DNA from 2 places in the Paenarthrobacter sp. NPDC090522 genome. Region 2 is predicted to be linked to the other one. Evidence: riboswitches for the same ligand, from Rfam matches in the RefSeq annotation. Region 2 holds a riboswitch; the other holds the start of a gene.
The links. Region 2 has a riboswitch for S-adenosylmethionine ahead of ACIQT2_RS21005 (LLM class flavin-dependent oxidoreductase). Riboswitches for the same ligand answer to the same signal wherever they lie in the genome.
Positions count from the first base shown of each region.

Region 1: linked by a shared signal. The riboswitch ahead of ACIQT2_RS03175 (aminotransferase class V-fold PLP-dependent enzyme) and the one ahead of ACIQT2_RS21005 (LLM class flavin-dependent oxidoreductase) in region 2 are both predicted to bind S-adenosylmethionine.

Region 1 is NZ_JBIVXL010000002.1:226,965-234,781, reverse strand. Features, by position in the region: gene ACIQT2_RS03190 (MFS transporter) at 1-1,383, shown strand, start outside; gene ACIQT2_RS03185 (metal-dependent transcriptional regulator) at 1,402-2,115, opposite strand; gene ACIQT2_RS03180 (class I SAM-dependent methyltransferase) at 2,143-2,931, opposite strand; gene ACIQT2_RS03175 (aminotransferase class V-fold PLP-dependent enzyme) at 3,021-4,415, opposite strand; SAM riboswitch class IV at 4,449-4,562, opposite strand; gene hisN (histidinol-phosphatase) at 4,708-5,520, opposite strand; gene ACIQT2_RS03165 (ribosome small subunit-dependent GTPase A) at 5,575-6,690, opposite strand; gene aroA (3-phosphoshikimate 1-carboxyvinyltransferase) at 6,693-7,817, opposite strand, start outside.
Region 2 is NZ_JBIVXL010000022.1:44,067-51,883, reverse strand. Features, by position in the region: gene ACIQT2_RS21030 (methionine synthase) at 1-115, opposite strand, end outside; gene ACIQT2_RS21025 (DUF1852 domain-containing protein) at 136-1,128, opposite strand; gene ACIQT2_RS21020 (LysR family transcriptional regulator) at 1,252-2,193, shown strand; gene ACIQT2_RS21015 (hypothetical protein) at 2,263-2,436, opposite strand; gene ACIQT2_RS21010 (PLP-dependent cysteine synthase family protein) at 2,697-4,040, opposite strand; SAM riboswitch class IV at 4,267-4,376, shown strand; gene ACIQT2_RS21005 (LLM class flavin-dependent oxidoreductase) at 4,412-5,509, shown strand; gene ACIQT2_RS21000 (NtaA/DmoA family FMN-dependent monooxygenase) at 5,551-6,966, shown strand; gene ACIQT2_RS20995 (ABC transporter substrate-binding protein) at 6,963-7,817, shown strand, end outside.

The DNA.
Region 1 (7,817 bases), on a different contig from region 2:
GCTATTGTGGCTTCCTTCATCGCCATCCTCGACGGTTTCGTGGTCAATCTCGCTTTGCCGGCCATCGGGCGTGAACTGGGCGGCGGGCTGGTGATCCAGCAGTGGGTGGTGGATGCGTACCTCCTCACCCTGGGTGCCCTCATCCTGGTGGCCGGTTCCCTGTCCGACCATTTTGGCCGCGCCCGGATCCTGCAGTGGGGCCTGGCTGGTTTTGCACTGACCTCGGTGATGTGTGGACTTGCCTGGAACGGCGAGGTGTTGGTGGTCTCCCGGGCATTGCAGGGCATTGCCGGGGCACTGCTGGTGCCCAGCTCCCTTGCCATGATCGTCACGTCTTTTTCCGGTCCGGCGCAGTCCAAGGCAATCGGCCAGTGGTCCGGGTGGACCAGTGCCGCGGCGATCGTGGCACCGTTGATCGGTGGAGTGTCTGTAGACCTCTTGTCCTGGCGGGTGATCTTCTTTATCAACGTGGTTCCGGCCGCCGCAATCTGGCCTATGTTGGCTGGCCTGCGGGCATCGGACGCGGCCCGGGACAAGAGCAAGAGGATCGACTACCCGGGCGCCTTGCTGGCCATGATCGGCTTAGGCGGCCCGGTCTTCGCGTTCATCGAACAGGGCAGGCTGGGGTGGACCAGCCCCTTCGTGTGGGTTCCGTTGCTGCTGGGCGGTGTGGCTTTGGGGTTCTTCCTGTTCCACGAGGGCAGGACCTCCGAGCCCATGCTTCCCCTGGGGCTCTTCGCCATCCGGAACTTTGGCTGGGGCAATCTCGCTACCTTGGCCATCTACGGAGGCATTTCGCTGGGCTTCTTTGTCCTGGGCATCTACCTGCAACAGGTGGGCGGCATGGGTGCTACGGCGGCGGGAATCGCGTTGCTGCCGGGGACGGTGATCCTGATGCTCGCCGCTTCCTACTTTGGCGGCCTTGCCGGAAAGTATGGTCCGCGGTGGTTCATGACCGCGGGACCCCTGTTGTGCGGGACAGGTTTCCTGATGTCCTTATCCGTCCAGGAGCCACTCAATTACTGGACACAGGTGTTCCCCGGCCAAGTGGTCTTCGGGCTGGGGCTTGCGACGCTCGTGGCCCCGCTCACCGCTGCCATCCTGGGTGCCGTTCCACCTGAAGAGGCGGGGATCGGTTCCGCGGTCAACAACGCAGTAGCCCGCATCGCCGGCTTGATCTGCATCGCCTTCGCCGGCTTGATCGTGGGCCCGGTCTTTACCCGGGATGGCCTGTACAACGCGTTGCTGGTCACGGCGGGACTGTTCGTCCTGGGGGCGGTGGCGTCCGCCGTCGGAATCCGCAACCCGGAGCGCGATGAGGCAGGTGCCGCTGTTCCGGACCAAACGTCCGACGACGGCGGGCCGCTGGGGGCGGCGTCCTGACCTGGGGCGGTGCCCGGCTCAGACGTCAGCGAGGACGCAGCCTTCGTGCACCTCGGTGCTCTGCACCCACAAGGCCGAAGTAATTTCATCGGCGAGGTCGAAGTCGCGCCGCTGGGCACCGCTGCCGATCCTTACCACCAGGGCGCCACCGAAGGGCTTGCGGCCTACAATCTCGATGCGGGCGTCCAAGGCAATGTCTTCGGCGGCCAGATAGCGGAGCAGGTCAGGGTTTTCGTCGCTGATGCGCGTGATGCGGCCCGCGTGTCCCTGGTCCAGTTCGATCATGCGGTAGGCGTGCGGTAGCTCCACGGAGCCATCGGATGAGGGAATGGGGTCTCCGTGCGGGTCCCGGACAGGGTGGCCCAGCTTGGCGGACATGCGTTCAATGAAGGTGTCAGAGACTGCGTGTTCCAACATTTCCGCTTCGTCGTGGACCTCGTCCCAGCGGTAGCCGAGTTCCTCCACAAGGTACGTCTCGATGAGCCGGTGCCTCCGCACCATGGCCAAGGCCAGTCGCATGCCGTCGGGCGTCAGGCGGATGGCGCTGTAGGGCTGGTGGTCCACCAGGCCCTGGTCCTTGAGCTTGCGCACCATTTCGGACACCGAGGAATTGGCTACGCCCAGCCGTTGGGCCAGCTGGGAGGACGTGATGGGCTTGTCCTGCCACTCAGTGAAGGAGTAGATGACCTTGACGTAGTCCTCGATCGAGGAGGAGGGCGTACTGGTCTTCACGTTCCAAGCCTACCGTGGGAGGGCGGCTCAGGCCTTGCGGGCCCGCCACGTCTGCGTCACGTACGGCAGGGCCAGGGTTTGGCCAGGGGCGTGGCCGAGGTGTTCGTAGAGGTACCACTCCAGGTTTCCCATGACCTTGGCACGGGTAGCCTCGTTTGCTCGAAGGTAATAGCTGCGCGACTTGGTCAATTCCATGATGTCCCCGGGGGACACAGCATCCTCCCAATGGGTGACATGGCATTCCAAGCCGGTGAACTCCGGACCGATGGCCGGCCGGAAACCCGGTTTGTGTACGTCGCCGGCATGCATGATGCGTGAAAGGCGGTGCACCCAGGGGACGGAAGTATCCAATTGGTTCCAGATCAGGCCCAGGACGCCATGCGGACGGAGCACCCTGGCGATTTCCGTGCTGGCTTTGTCGGGATCGCACCAATGCCAGGCCTGGGCAACACTGACGACGTCGAAAGCTGAGTCCGCCAGTCCGCTCGCCTCGGCGGTGCCCTCCAACGCATGGACCTGCGGGCACGACAGGCGGAGTTGCGCCAGCATGTCCGTGGAAGGATCGACGGCGGTAACCTCAAGACCTCGGTCCACGAGCAGCGTGGTGAATTTTCCCGTGCCCGCGCCGATGTCGGCCGCGGACTTCGCGCCGGCAGGAAGAAGCCAATCCACGGAGTCTGCAGGGTAGCCGGGACGCACCACATGGTAGTGCTCGCCGCCATCCTGGAAGCTCTGCCCCAGTTCCTTGCGCCGGACCGCGTGCAGCTTGGGACCGCTGGGTTGATGCGAACCCTTGGAAGGGTCTTGGGACCGCATGGTGTGTACAGACTCCTCTACCGCGAACGCCGGAAGTACCCTACGAATTTACAGCAAGGCAGGGCTGGCCGGGTCACGGCAAAGTGCGGTCAGTCCACGGTGCAGGGAGCAGCGCCTGCGGTACCGGGCGTGTTGGGGGCCCATTCGGGATAGCTGCGGTGGTCGTTCGCCGGAACCCAGCGGCCCTCGTCCACCACGTAGTCCCAGCCCAGCCCGGTGCCCTTCAGTTCCTGGATTCCCTTAAGCAGCCGGGCGGCGTCCTCCAGCCGGGAACCCACGCCGAAGCTGGCGCGCAGGGAACCGGACGGCAGGCCCAGGCGCTTGAGGAGCGGGTGTGCGCAGAAACGACCATCGCGAAGGCCCACTCCGTGTTCCGCGGACAGGTAGGCGGCTACCAGACCGGCGTCGAATCCCTCCACCGAGAAGTTGACCACACCGATGGTGTCCGTGGAATCACTGAAGATCTGGTGGACGGTGACCCCCTCGATGGCCTGCAGGCCCTCCACAAGGTAGGAGCGGATGGCGGCCTCGTGGTCGTGCCAGGCCTGCTGGTCAAGGCCGGCCAGGACCTGCGTGGCGCGGGCCAGGGTGGCGGCGCCAAGGACGTTGGGGGATCCGCCTTCATGGCGGGCCGGACCTGTCGCCCAGCTGACGGAGTCGAGGCGGGCTTCACGGACTGCGCCACCGCCGGCAAGGTGCGGCGTTCCGGCGTCGAGCCAATCGGGGCGGCCTACCACTACGCCGGCACCGAAGGGTGCATACAGCTTGTGGCCGGAGAAGACCACGTAGTCGACGTCCGCTTCGGCGATGTTGATCCGGCGGTGCGGGGCGAGCTGGGCAGCGTCCACCACGATGCGGGCACCGAATTCGTGGGCAAGGGAGGCCAGTTCCGCGATGGGCAGGATTTCACCTGTCACGTTGGAGGCGCCGGTGACCGCGAGCAGGGAGACTCCGCCTTGGGCCAGTTCGTGGCGCAGGTTGGCGAGGGTCGCAGCAAGCGTGGAAGCGGCTACGACGCTGCGGTGCGGTACGCCCTGCCACGGCAGCAGGTTGGCGTGGTGTTCGATGTCCAGGTACAGGACTTCGCCGGTTGGCGTACCGTCGATCTGCGGAAGGCAGCCGGCCAGCAGGTTGAGGGAGTCGGTGGTGTTACGGGTGAAGATGACGGAGTCATCGGGGCGCCCGCCCACGAAGTCGCGCACGATCTCGCGGGAGTTTTCATAGACGGACGTGCTGATTTGGGACGCGAATCCGGCTCCGCGGTGCACGCTCGCGTAGTACGGCAGGACCTCGTTCAGGTACGCGGACACGATGGTCAGCGCCGGCGCGGAAGCTCCGTAGTCGAGGTTGGCGTAGCGGACGTGGCCGCCCTGGATCAGGGGCGCCTGCAGTTCGGCGCCAGTCACGGCGGCAAGGGGCCTGGCGGCCGCGGCTTCCTGCGTGGCAGTGGGAAGGACGGTGGATTCGAACGTAACAGTGCTCATGGGACCTCACTCAAGAGGGACCCCCTTGCGGGGGATCCGCGCTTGCCGTATCCGTTCCGGACCGGCCTGGTCGTCACCCGGGGCACCCCACCGCGAATGGAGGGTTGCCGGCCAGCAAACCGGGGTTTAGCGCTGGCACTCGTGACCTGTAGTAGACATTAAGGCACCCCGCATGCCGGATACAAAGCCGTCCACTTTGTTAAGCGCATTGTTACGCAGGATGCGGAAAGGGCGGATTTGGCGAATAAAGTGCGGCGGACACCTCCCAGGGGAGGTGTCCGCCGTCGAAAATTCAGAGGAGATCGTCGATTCCCGGATTGAGGCGTTTCAGGACCTCGGAGTGCAGGATCGAGTTGGTTGCCAGTGCGTTGCCGCCGAAGGGGCCATCCTCACCTTCAAGGGAAGTGAACCGGCCGCCCGCCTCCGTGACGATCGGCACGAGGGCCGCCATGTCATAGAGGTTCAGTTCGGGCTCGCAGGCGATGTCAACGGCGCCTTCTGCCACCAGGCAGTAGGACCAGAAGTCCCCGTAGGCGCGCGTACGCCAAATGTCCTCGGTGAGGCCGAGGAACTCGTCAAGGTTCCCGCGCTCCTTCCAGCCGGACAGGCTCGAGTAGGACATGGACGCATCCGCGAGCGTGGAAACGTTGGAAACCTTCAGCCGGGTGGCCGAGGCCAACGAGCGGCCCATGTAGGCGCCCATGCTTTTGGCCGCCCACCAGCGCTTGCCCAAGGCTGGTGCGCTGACCACGCCCACCACGGGTTCGCCTTCGTCGATCAGGGCGATGAGGGTTGCCCACACGGGGACGCCCCTGACGAAATTCTTGGTGCCGTCGATGGGGTCGATGACCCAGCGCCGTGAACCGTGGCCGCTGCTTCCGAATTCCTCACCGAGGACGGCATCACGGGGGCGTGAACGCGACAACTGTCCGCGGATGGCTTCCTCAGCGGCCTTGTCCGCATCCGTGACCGGCGTCAGGTCGGGTTTGGTTTCGATCTGCAGGTCCAGGGCCTTGAACCGGTCCATGGTCTGGGCGTCCACGGAATCGGCCAGGACGTGGGCCAATCGCAAGTCATCGTTGTAGCTGGAAACGGGTTGGGTCATGCCACCAAACTATCGTGAATCCTCCACGCCCCGGGGGAGGTGAGGCTCCGACCCTCAGTTGACGGTGCCCAATTCCTTGGTTTCCTTGGCCTCCAGGCGGGGGTCGGCACCGAGCAGGCGCCTGAGCGAAGCCAGGCGGGCCACGCCGGAAGGGCCGGCATTGCCTTGGTTGACCCACTCATCCAGCCCGCAGTTCACTGCACTCGCGTCATGTTTGCAGCCACGGTCACAGGCTTCCGTGCCGGGCTCCAGGTCGGGGAAGGAATGCAGGATGCGGCCGGCATCAACGTGGGCAAGGCCGAATGAACGGATGCCCGGGGTGTCGATGATCCAACTGCCGGAAGGAGCGTCCGCCAGTTTGAGGGCCAGGGCGGAGGAGGAAGTGTGGCGTCCGCGCCCGGTGACGGCATTGACCCCACCGGTCGCCCGTTCGGCTCCTGTGAGGGCATTGACCATGGTGGATTTGCCCACGCCGGAGTGTCCCAGCATGACGGTTACCTTGCCGTCGAGGTGGGAACGCAGGCGGGAGACGGCGTCGCTGTCCAAACGGGCGGAGAGCCCGTCGTCTGAACGTGCATCGATGCCGGAGGCCTGCGAATCCGCCGTGCGGCTGATGATGACCGGAAAGTCGAGGCTGAGGTAATTGGCCAGCAGTTCGGCAGGATCCTTGACATCCGCCTTGGTGACGAGGAGCAGCGGCTCGATGCCGGCGTCGTAGGCTGCTACCAGTGCGCGGTCGATGAAGCCGGTGCGAGGCTCCGGGTTCGCTGCAGCCACAACCACCACCAATTGGTCCGCGTTGGCCACCACGACGCGCTCGATGGGATCGGTGTCGTCCGCGCTGCGGCGCAGGAGCGTCCGGCGTTCCTCGACGCGGACCAGCCGCGCGAGCGTGTCCGGGCCACCGGAAACATCACCCACGAGTGCCACGAAATCACCCGGGACCACCGGGTTCCGGCGCAGTTCGCGGGCACGTGCGGCAATGACCACCCGCTCATTGTCGGTGTCCTCACCAACCACTGCGGTATATCGGCCGCGGTCCACCGTGATGATCCTGCCGATCACGGCGTCGTCATGGCTGGGCCGATCCTTGGTGCGGGGGCGGGAACCCTTCTTGTTGGGCCGGATCCGTACGTCCGATTCGTCCCAGGAGCGTGCGTCGCGGCCCATGGTCAGCTCGTGGCCCCGCCCGATGAAGCCTCAGCCGGGGTCCGGCCGAGCATCGCTGCCCACATCTGCGGAAACTCCGGCATGGTCTTCGACGTTGTTGCGATGTCCTCCACTTGAACGCCCTCAACGGCGAGGCCCAGGATGGCCCCGGCCGTGGCCATGCGGTGGTCCGCATAGCTGTGGACTACACCGCCATGAAGGGCGGCCGGGTGGATGATGAGGCCGTCGGCCGTCTCTTCGGCGTTTCCGCCGAGTCGGTTGATTTCGGCCACCAGTGCGGCAAGGCGGTCTGTCTCATGGCCCCGGAGGTGCGCAATGCCGGTGAGGCGGGAGCGGCCCGTGGCCAGCGCGCACAATGCGGCGACGGTAGGGGCGAGCTCGCTGGTTTCGTCGAAATCGGCGCCCAGGATCTCGGGTCCGCCCTTGACCGTCAGGGTTCCGTTCTCCAGCGACACCTCAGCGCCCATGGATGCCAGGATGCTCCGCCACAGGTCACCCACCTGGGTGGTCTCGAGGGGCCAGTTGGGGATCCGGACGGTGCCGCGCGTGGCAAGTGCTGCCGCGAGGAACGGACCGGCGTTCGACAGGTCCTGTTCGATGCGCTGGTCGAAGGCCCTGATGGGACCGGGGGCCACGCGCCAGTGGTTGGGGACGGAATCGTCCACCTGGACACCGACGCTGCGCAGGACTGCGACCGTCATGTTGATGTGGTCCAGGCTGGGCACCGGCTTGCCGACGTGCTCCAGGTGCAGCCCCTCCGTGAAGCGGGCGCCAACAAGCAACAGGGCCGAGACGAACTGGGAGGAAGCGCTGGCGTCAATGACCAGGTGCCCGCCGCGGACTTCGCCCGAGCCCTCCACCGCGAACGGAAGGGCCGACGGCGTCCTGCCGCCTTCGCTGCGGACGGGCACGCCGAGTGCGACCAAAGCCTCGATGATGGTTCCCATGGGGCGTTTGCGGGCGTGGGGGTCGCCGTCGAACACCGTGACGCCGGCGCGCAGGGCCGCCAGGGGTGGGACGAAGCGCATGACCGTTCCCGCGAGTCCACAGTCGATCGCTGTTTCGCCGCCCGCGACGGACGGATCCATCGGTGTGATGTCCAGGTCCGGGCCGTAATCGCCGTCGCC
Region 2 (7,817 bases):
CCTCGAGCAGGGCATCTCCCTCCAGCTTCCACGGGGACCAAAGAGTCTCCGGCTGTGCGAGCCACGATGGTTTCGGCAGGCTTCCGACAACGGTGGTAGGCAAAAGTGTGTTCATGATTGACGATTCTCCGTGAGTCAGTTGACGAGAGCGGGGTAGTTGGCGGTCCACTGGTCCAGCAGGTCCTTGTGGGGCGTGATGAAGTGCTCCTCCGTGTACTTCGCCTGCTTGACCGCCAGCTGACTGCGCTCGACGCGGTCGTAGGCGATCTGCGTCCGCGAGTAGTCCTGCTCTCCCAGGCTGGGCTGATAGACGACGGCGGCGGCGGAGTTCGCGTTGTAAACCTCCGGGCGGTAGATCTTCTGGAATGTCTCCATGGTGCTGATCGTGCCGATCAGTTGCAGGTTGGAGTAGTCATTGAGCAGGTCGCCGCGGAAATAGAAGGCGAGGGGAGCCACGCTGCCGCGTGGCATAAAGTAGCGCACCTGCAGTCCCATTTTTGCGAAGTACGCGTCCGTGAGTGAGAACTCGTCCTGCTGGTACTCGACGCCCAGGACCGGGTGACGGTTCTCCGTTCGACGGTACGTCTTGCTCGTTGAGACGCTGATGCACACCACCGGGGGCTGCGGGAAGCGTTCCTGGCAGGCCGGGGAATCGAGGAATTGCTGGAACAGTTTGCCGTGAAGATCGCCGAAGTTCCCGGGAACGGTGGGCTTGCCCGCTTCTGCTGTTGCCGCCGGCAGTACCACGCTGAAGTCGAAGTCGCGGACGTAGGAGGAGAAGTTGTTCCCGACAATCCCTTGGTGACGGACACCGTTCAGCTGGTCGACGATCTGGATGTCGAGAACCTCGAACAGGGGGAACTGCTGATCCGTACCTTCCGCCGTGAACTGTATCTGCACGGAAACGATCTCAAGCTCGAGCGTGTAGCGGTCCCGGTCCGGGTTGTCCCAGTCTGCGAGATCGTTGAAGCGGCGGCGGATCATGGTCAAGGCGTTGCGGAGGTTCTCCTGGCGGTGCTCGCCCCGTGCGAGGTTGGCGAAGTTCGTCGTGATCCGGGAGCCTTCCGACGGGGTGTAGTCCTCGTCGAACCGGGTCGTGGTGATATTGAAGCTGAAATCGTCTGCCATTTGCTGCCAATCCGTTGATGATGGGCCGGAGACGGCCTTTCAGAAGGGGACGTATCCATGGTGCAGCCTTTCGAGGGGTATCAGGTAACTCGTGGTTGCTATGCATTCATATAGAATTTGCCTATGGCCCAGATTTCGAGCGGATTGACCCTGCAGCAACTCCGCTACTTCATAGAGGTTGCAGCGGAGGGGTCGATCTCTGCGGCTGCCGATCTGCTCTACGTAGCGCAGCCGACAATGTCCGCAGCGATGAAGGACCTCGAGACCCGGGTAGGCCGTGCTCTCCTTGTTCGTTCCGCCCGCGGGGTCACCCTCACCGAGGACGGGGCAGAGTTCCTCGGCTATGCAAGGCAGGTGGTCGAGCAGTTCGCCCTCCTCGAGCAGCGCTACCTCGGCAGGCCACCGACGCGACGTCTGCTCGGGGTGTCAACGCAGCACTACTCGTTCGCGGTGGACGCGTTCGTCCGGATGGTCAAGGCCTCTGAGGTGGCCGAATACGAGTTCTCGCTCCGTGAGTCCCGCACCTGGGACATCATCGAGGATGTCCGTACGCTCCGCAGCGAGGTAGGCATCCTCTACCGGAACGATTTCAACCGGAAGGTCATCGACAAGCTGCTCCGGGAATCCGGGCTCGCGTTCACACCGCTTTTCCTCGCAGATCCACACATTTTCATTTCACGGAAGAACCCGCTCGCCGCAAAAGAGCGAGCGACACTCGACGATCTCGCCGGCTTGCCGCGGCTGACCTTCGACCAAGGTGCGAACAACTCTTTTTATTTCGCCGAGGAGATTCTCTCCACCCTGTCCAGTAAACAGGAGATCCGGGTCTCTGACCGTGCCACGATCTTCAACCTCATGATCGGGCTGCACGGCTATACGATCTCGACGGGCATCATCAGCGGGCAGCTGGACCCGGAGATCGTCGCCATCCCGCTCGACGTTGACGAACGCATCGAGATCGGCTGGATCGGTCACGCCGCGATTCCGCTGACCGACCAAGCGCAGCGCTACCTTGGGGAATTGCGGGCCGTCGTAGCTGAGTTTGGCGTAGCGCTACTCGACTGACTGAAATCTCAGCGGACGGTGTCAGTTTGGCCGCCACCTGCGGAGGCCGCTGAGCAGTTGACCGAGGTTTCAGCCTGCCCCTCCGGGACCTGCCCATGAGCCGAAATCACCGTGGATCCCTTTGCCGCGTTCGTCGTCGTCCTTGCCGCATCGACGGCACCGCCGGTACACCGTTCCATCGTCGGCGTGTTCGACGTGCCATTCGTGCCGGATGTTCAGTTTGCAGAGCAAAGCCTGGATCATGGCCGCCTCCGGTTCACAGCATGGACTCCGTACATCCCATGATGGCCTCCCTGAAGATTCATGGAAAGTGATTGCTACTGTTCCGAAGCGCACGCGCGATCCGTGTTTAGGGGACCCGTGTCTGGAACCATCATCTGGCCGGTTTGGCTGCCGGGCAGGGACGATCGCGGTAGGGGGCGTGGCGTGGCAGACGGGGTGGAGTTACCCCGCCTTGCCAGGGCCGTCTACGACCACAGGTCCACGGTTTCACCGGATGAGGATCAGCGCAGCGTAGCGGCGATCCGACCGTCGACCAGGACTGCCGCTACTTCCGTCAGGTCAGGCGTCTCCGAGGCGGGGACGCCGACCGCGACGGTCCTGTAAGCAACAGCCGCCGAAGCAGCAGGAGCTGCGTCATCCACCGAGGACAACGACTCCAGGGTCACTACACCCACAACTTCGCGCGGGTGGACGGTTCCAAAGCTATCGCCACGGTCCAGCACCAGGAACGCCGGCTCGCTTGGCCCCAGCGACCGGGTGTGAAGTTCGACGGCGGCCTCCGCCGCTGTCAGGCCGTTCGCCAGGAGATGAACTCCGGCAGGCGCACCGGTGAGGAGCGAGCGGATGGTTCCGTCCGGCGTCGTCGGTTCCAGGAAGCCGAGCGAGGTGAGCCACGCGTCGTCGAAATAGGTGGAGAGGTAGTTCCTGCCCGAGTCGGGGATGACCGCAACGATGGTGTGGCTTTCATCCAAGGTGGCTGCAAGTTCCAGAGCCGCCGCCAAGGCTGTGCCTCCCGTGGCGCCAATGAGCAGCCCTTCCTCGAGTGCTGCACGGCGGGCGGTGAAGATGGCGTCGCGATCGCTGATGCTGAAGTACTTGTCCACCAAGGTGGTGTCGAACGCTTCAGGCCAGATGTCCTCCGCGGAGGCCGGGTGAAGGGGGTGACCGGCACCTTCGGTGTATTTGAGTGAGCCGTTGCCGCCACCGTAGCGGGAGTGCTCAGGGTCTGCCGCAATGACCTGGACCAGGCCGTCGCTGGCTTCCTTCAAGTAGCGGCCGGTGCCGCTGATGGTCCCTCCGGTTCCGACGCTCGCAACGAAATGCGTCACCGCACCCTCAGTGTCTTTCCATATTTCAGGTCCTGTGCCGGCAAAGTGCGCGTCGGGGTTGGCCGGGTTGTCGTACTGGAGTGCCAGCCAGGCACCCGGGGTTGAGGCTGCAAAGGCCGCCGCTCGGTTCGCCAGATGGTCCGGGTGTGAGCGCGGCACGAAGTCGGCCACCAGGTGCACTTCTGCCCCGAAAGCCCGGAGCAGCCGGACCTTTTCCGCTGCAGTGGCAGCGGGAGCGAAGATCACCGAACGGTAGCCCAGTTGTGCCGCCACCAGGCTCAGCCCGATCCCGGTATTACCGCTGGTTCCTTCAACCACCGTCCCGCCAGCCTTTAAGAGTCCGGCCTGTTCAGCTGCGCGGATCATGGACAGTGCAGCGCGGTCCTTGACGCTGCCACCAATGTTCTGGAACTCCAGCTTCGCGTAAATGCGTGGCCGGACGCCCGCGCCGAGCTTCTTCAAACGGAGCAGGGGAGTGCCACCGATGGCATCGAGGACTGATTCGTAGACGGTCATGCCGCCCACGCTAGGAGGCAGGAAAACCGCGCGCCAAAAAGCGTTGAGCAACACGTCAGGCGTCGCTACATGCGGCTCAACGCGACGCAACGCATCGTCACGCGGGGGTACAGGCCGGAGTGGAAAATGACGAACTTGGCAGCCCGTTGACGCGATGTTTCCCGCGTTGACGCCCCGCGTCAGGGCGTTTGTACATTCCTTGGAGGTGCTTCTAGATTCAGTTCCAGGTCAAGAGTCAGCGCGCCAAGGACCGGCTCGCGCTGCGGCAACCCTCAGGCATTAGGTGGCGGGGTGCTCCGGAAACAGACCTGGCCGCGTTTGCGGCAAGTGAATGTCAACCGGCCGCGCGGCGGCCTCTGAAAAGAGAGAACATGCCTTCAAATTCTGTACCCGAATTCCGTTCACGCGTTGTTGGGCTGGAGCTCGACGGCGATGGAGCCCACCCGGCTGCGTGGCGAAAGGCGCTCCACGATCCGCAGGCGCTGTTGGGGGGCTTTCGGATCCGTGAGACTGTCCAGGCCGCCGATATCGCGGGATTTCACCTTGCCACGTTCAAGGACACCCGGGCCGTGGATGCCGACAGCACAGGAATCCCAACGCGTATCGACGCCATTCAGCGCGCCGCGTTCGCAGCGCCACTCACGGGCTCCCTGGGCCTGGTTCCGGAAGCAGGAACGCTCTTCACCGAGCCATTCCACATCGCAACCCAGCTCGCCAGCCTGGACTACTCCTCCCAGGGCAGGGCCGGTTGGTTGGTGAATACCGCGAACCTGCTGGAGGAAGCCCGCACCGTGGGCCGCACGCCGCTGGGAGAGAACGAGGTCGCGGCCGAGGCAGCCGATGTGGTCCAAGCCAGCCGCAGGCTCTGGGATTCCTGGGAAGATGACGCCGTGATCCGGGACGTGTCCACGGGCCGCTACCTCGACCGGGACAAGCTGCATTACGCCGACTTCGAAGGTAACCGCTTCTCAGTTAAGGGACCGTCCATCATCCCCCGTCCCCTGCAGGGGCAGTTGGTGGTATTTGCCCCCGCGGACCTCATTCCCGCCGTCGAGGCAGACGTTGCCTTGGCATCCGCAACCACTGTCGAGGCGCTTCCGCAGGCGGCCCACGCGGCAGCAGCGGCGGGCGCACAGCGGACACTGGTAGAGCTGGACGTCATTCTGGACGCCCGCGGACAGACGGCCGAGGAGCGCTTGGCCGAATTGGACGCCCACGAGGAATGGCGGAGTGGAGCCCGCTACGCCGGAAGCGCCGAAGGCCTGGTGGAAGTGCTCACCACGCTGTTCGCAGCGGCAGACGGCGTTCGCCTCAAGCCTGCTGTCCTGGACGTCGACCTCCCCGAACTGGCCTACAAAGTGCTGCCGGCTCTACACAAGACCGGGCTGGTGACGCCTCTCAAACCGGGCACCACGCTGCGGGAAACGTTCCAGCTTCCGCGCCCGGCCAACCGCTTTGCCGCGGCCTGACCGACGCCGACTCATCACAGAAACCACAAGAGAGCTCACCCATGACCAAGCACCACCGCATCGCAGGCAACGGGCAGATCCAGTTCGGCGTCTTCTTCCAGGGCGTCAACCACACCACGGTCTGGAAGGACGCAGCCAGCGGCTCGCAGACCGATTTCGAATCCTTCCGCCGCGTGGCCCAGACAGCTGAACGGGGTCTCTTTACCGCGTTCTTCCTGGGCGAGGGGCTCCGCCTCCGCGAGCACCTCGGCAAGATCCACGACCTTGACGTCGCAGGGCGCCCGGACGCCCAGACCGCCCTCGCTGCCCTGGCAGCCATCACCACCAACATCGGCCTGGTGGCTACCCAGAACACCACCTACAACGACCCCGCAGACCTCGCCCACCGCCTGGCCAGCCTGGACCTCCTGTCCGACGGCCGGGCCGCGTGGAACATCGTCACCACGGACAACGCATGGACCGGCGCCAACTTCCGGCGCGGCGGGTTCCTCAAGCACGAGGACCGCTATATCCGTGCCGAAGCGTTCGTCCAGACGGCCAAAGCGATCTGGGATTCCTGGGCCGACGGCGCAATCGCCGGGTCCCGGAACGACGCCCGCTGGCTCCGCGAGGACAGCATCACACCCGTGCACCGCAAGGATGCAAGCTTCGACGTCGAGATCACCGGCCGCCTCCCGCGCTCCACCCAGCACCACCCGGTGCTGTTCCAGGCCGGCGACTCACCCGATGGCCGGGACTTCGCCGTGCGGAACGCCGACGTGATCTTCTCGGCGCACCCCGAACTGGAGGACGCGAAGAAATTCCGCGAAGACATCGTCGCCCGTACCCTCAAAGCAGGCCGCCCGGCCGATGACGTGAAGATCTTCCCCGGCCAGGAATTCATCCTCGGAGCCACGTCCGCCGAGGCGGAAGAGAAACACCAATGGGTCCGCTCCCAACAGGTGGGTCCGGAAACGGCCATCGCCTACCTGGAACAGTACTGGGGCCGCACCCTGGCCGGGTACGACCCCGACGGGCCCCTCCCGGACATCGACCCGGTGGTTGACGTCACCAACCCCACCCGCGGCAACGCCTTCCACGGCAAGAGCGCCAAGGAGCTCGCTGCCCAGTGGCGTGAGGAAGCCAAGGACAAGGGCTTGTCCATCCGGCAGTTCGTCGCCGCCAGGTCCCGCCTCAATGGCCGTGGCCTGGTGGGATCCTACGATGACGTCGCCGACAAGCTTGCCGAATACGCCCACACCGGGGCGGTGGACGGCTTCAACATCACCCCGTGGATCGTTCCTTCCGGCCTGGACGAAATCGTCAATGAACTCGTTCCCAGGCTGCAGGACCGCGGCGTGTACCGCACCGAATACGAAGGCAGCACCCTCCGCGAAAACCTCGGCCTCCGTGCGCCGCTGACCCAGCGCAGTTCACTCACCAGCACCCAACTCACCGAAAGCGAAGACGTCGCATGAGACTCCCCAAACCGGCCCCAGCAGGCCGCGGAAAGAAACCCGCCGCCGTCGCCGGCGTCCTGGGAGCCATTGCGCTCCTGGCCTCCGCTTGCGGTGGAGGGGCCGACGCCGGTGCGCAGCAAAGTGCCGCGTCCTCGCCCGTTCCGGGTGGGAACCTGAACTTCGCTGTTTCCGTTGACCGTGGCTGCATCGACCCGCAGCAGGTAGGCAACAACGACGCGATCGCGATTGCCCGCCAGACCGTGGCCTCCTTGACCTCGCAGGACCCGAAGACCGGCGAAATCGTGCCGTGGCTGGCCGAGAAGTTCGAGAACAACGCTGATGCCACCAGCTTCACTTTCACCCTGCGCACCGGCGCGAGCTACGCGGACGGGACTGCCATCGACGCCCAGTCGGTGAAAACCAACTTCGAAGCCATCAAGGCCCTCGGCGCCAAGGCAACCCTGGGCTCCACCTACCTGAGCGATGTCAGCGCCATCACCGTCAAGGATCCGCAGACCGTTGTGGTGGACTTCTCCAAGCCCAACGCCCAGTTCCTGCAGGCAACGTCCACGTTCACCCTGGGGCTCCTGTCTCCGGCTTCGGCCAAGCTCTCCGAAGCAGACCGTTGCGCCGGAAAGTTCTCCGGCTCGGGTCCGTTCAACGTCAAGAGCTACACCGTGGACAAGGAAGCCGTGCTCGAACGCCGTGCAGGCTACAACTGGCCGTCTTCCACCAACAGCAACAAGGGCGAGGCGTACCTGGACACAGTGACGTTCAAGATCATCCCGGAAGCAGGCAACCGCACGGGCAGCCTGCAGTCCGGGCAGATTGACGCGACGGCAGCGATCTCGGCCGCGGACATCGGACTG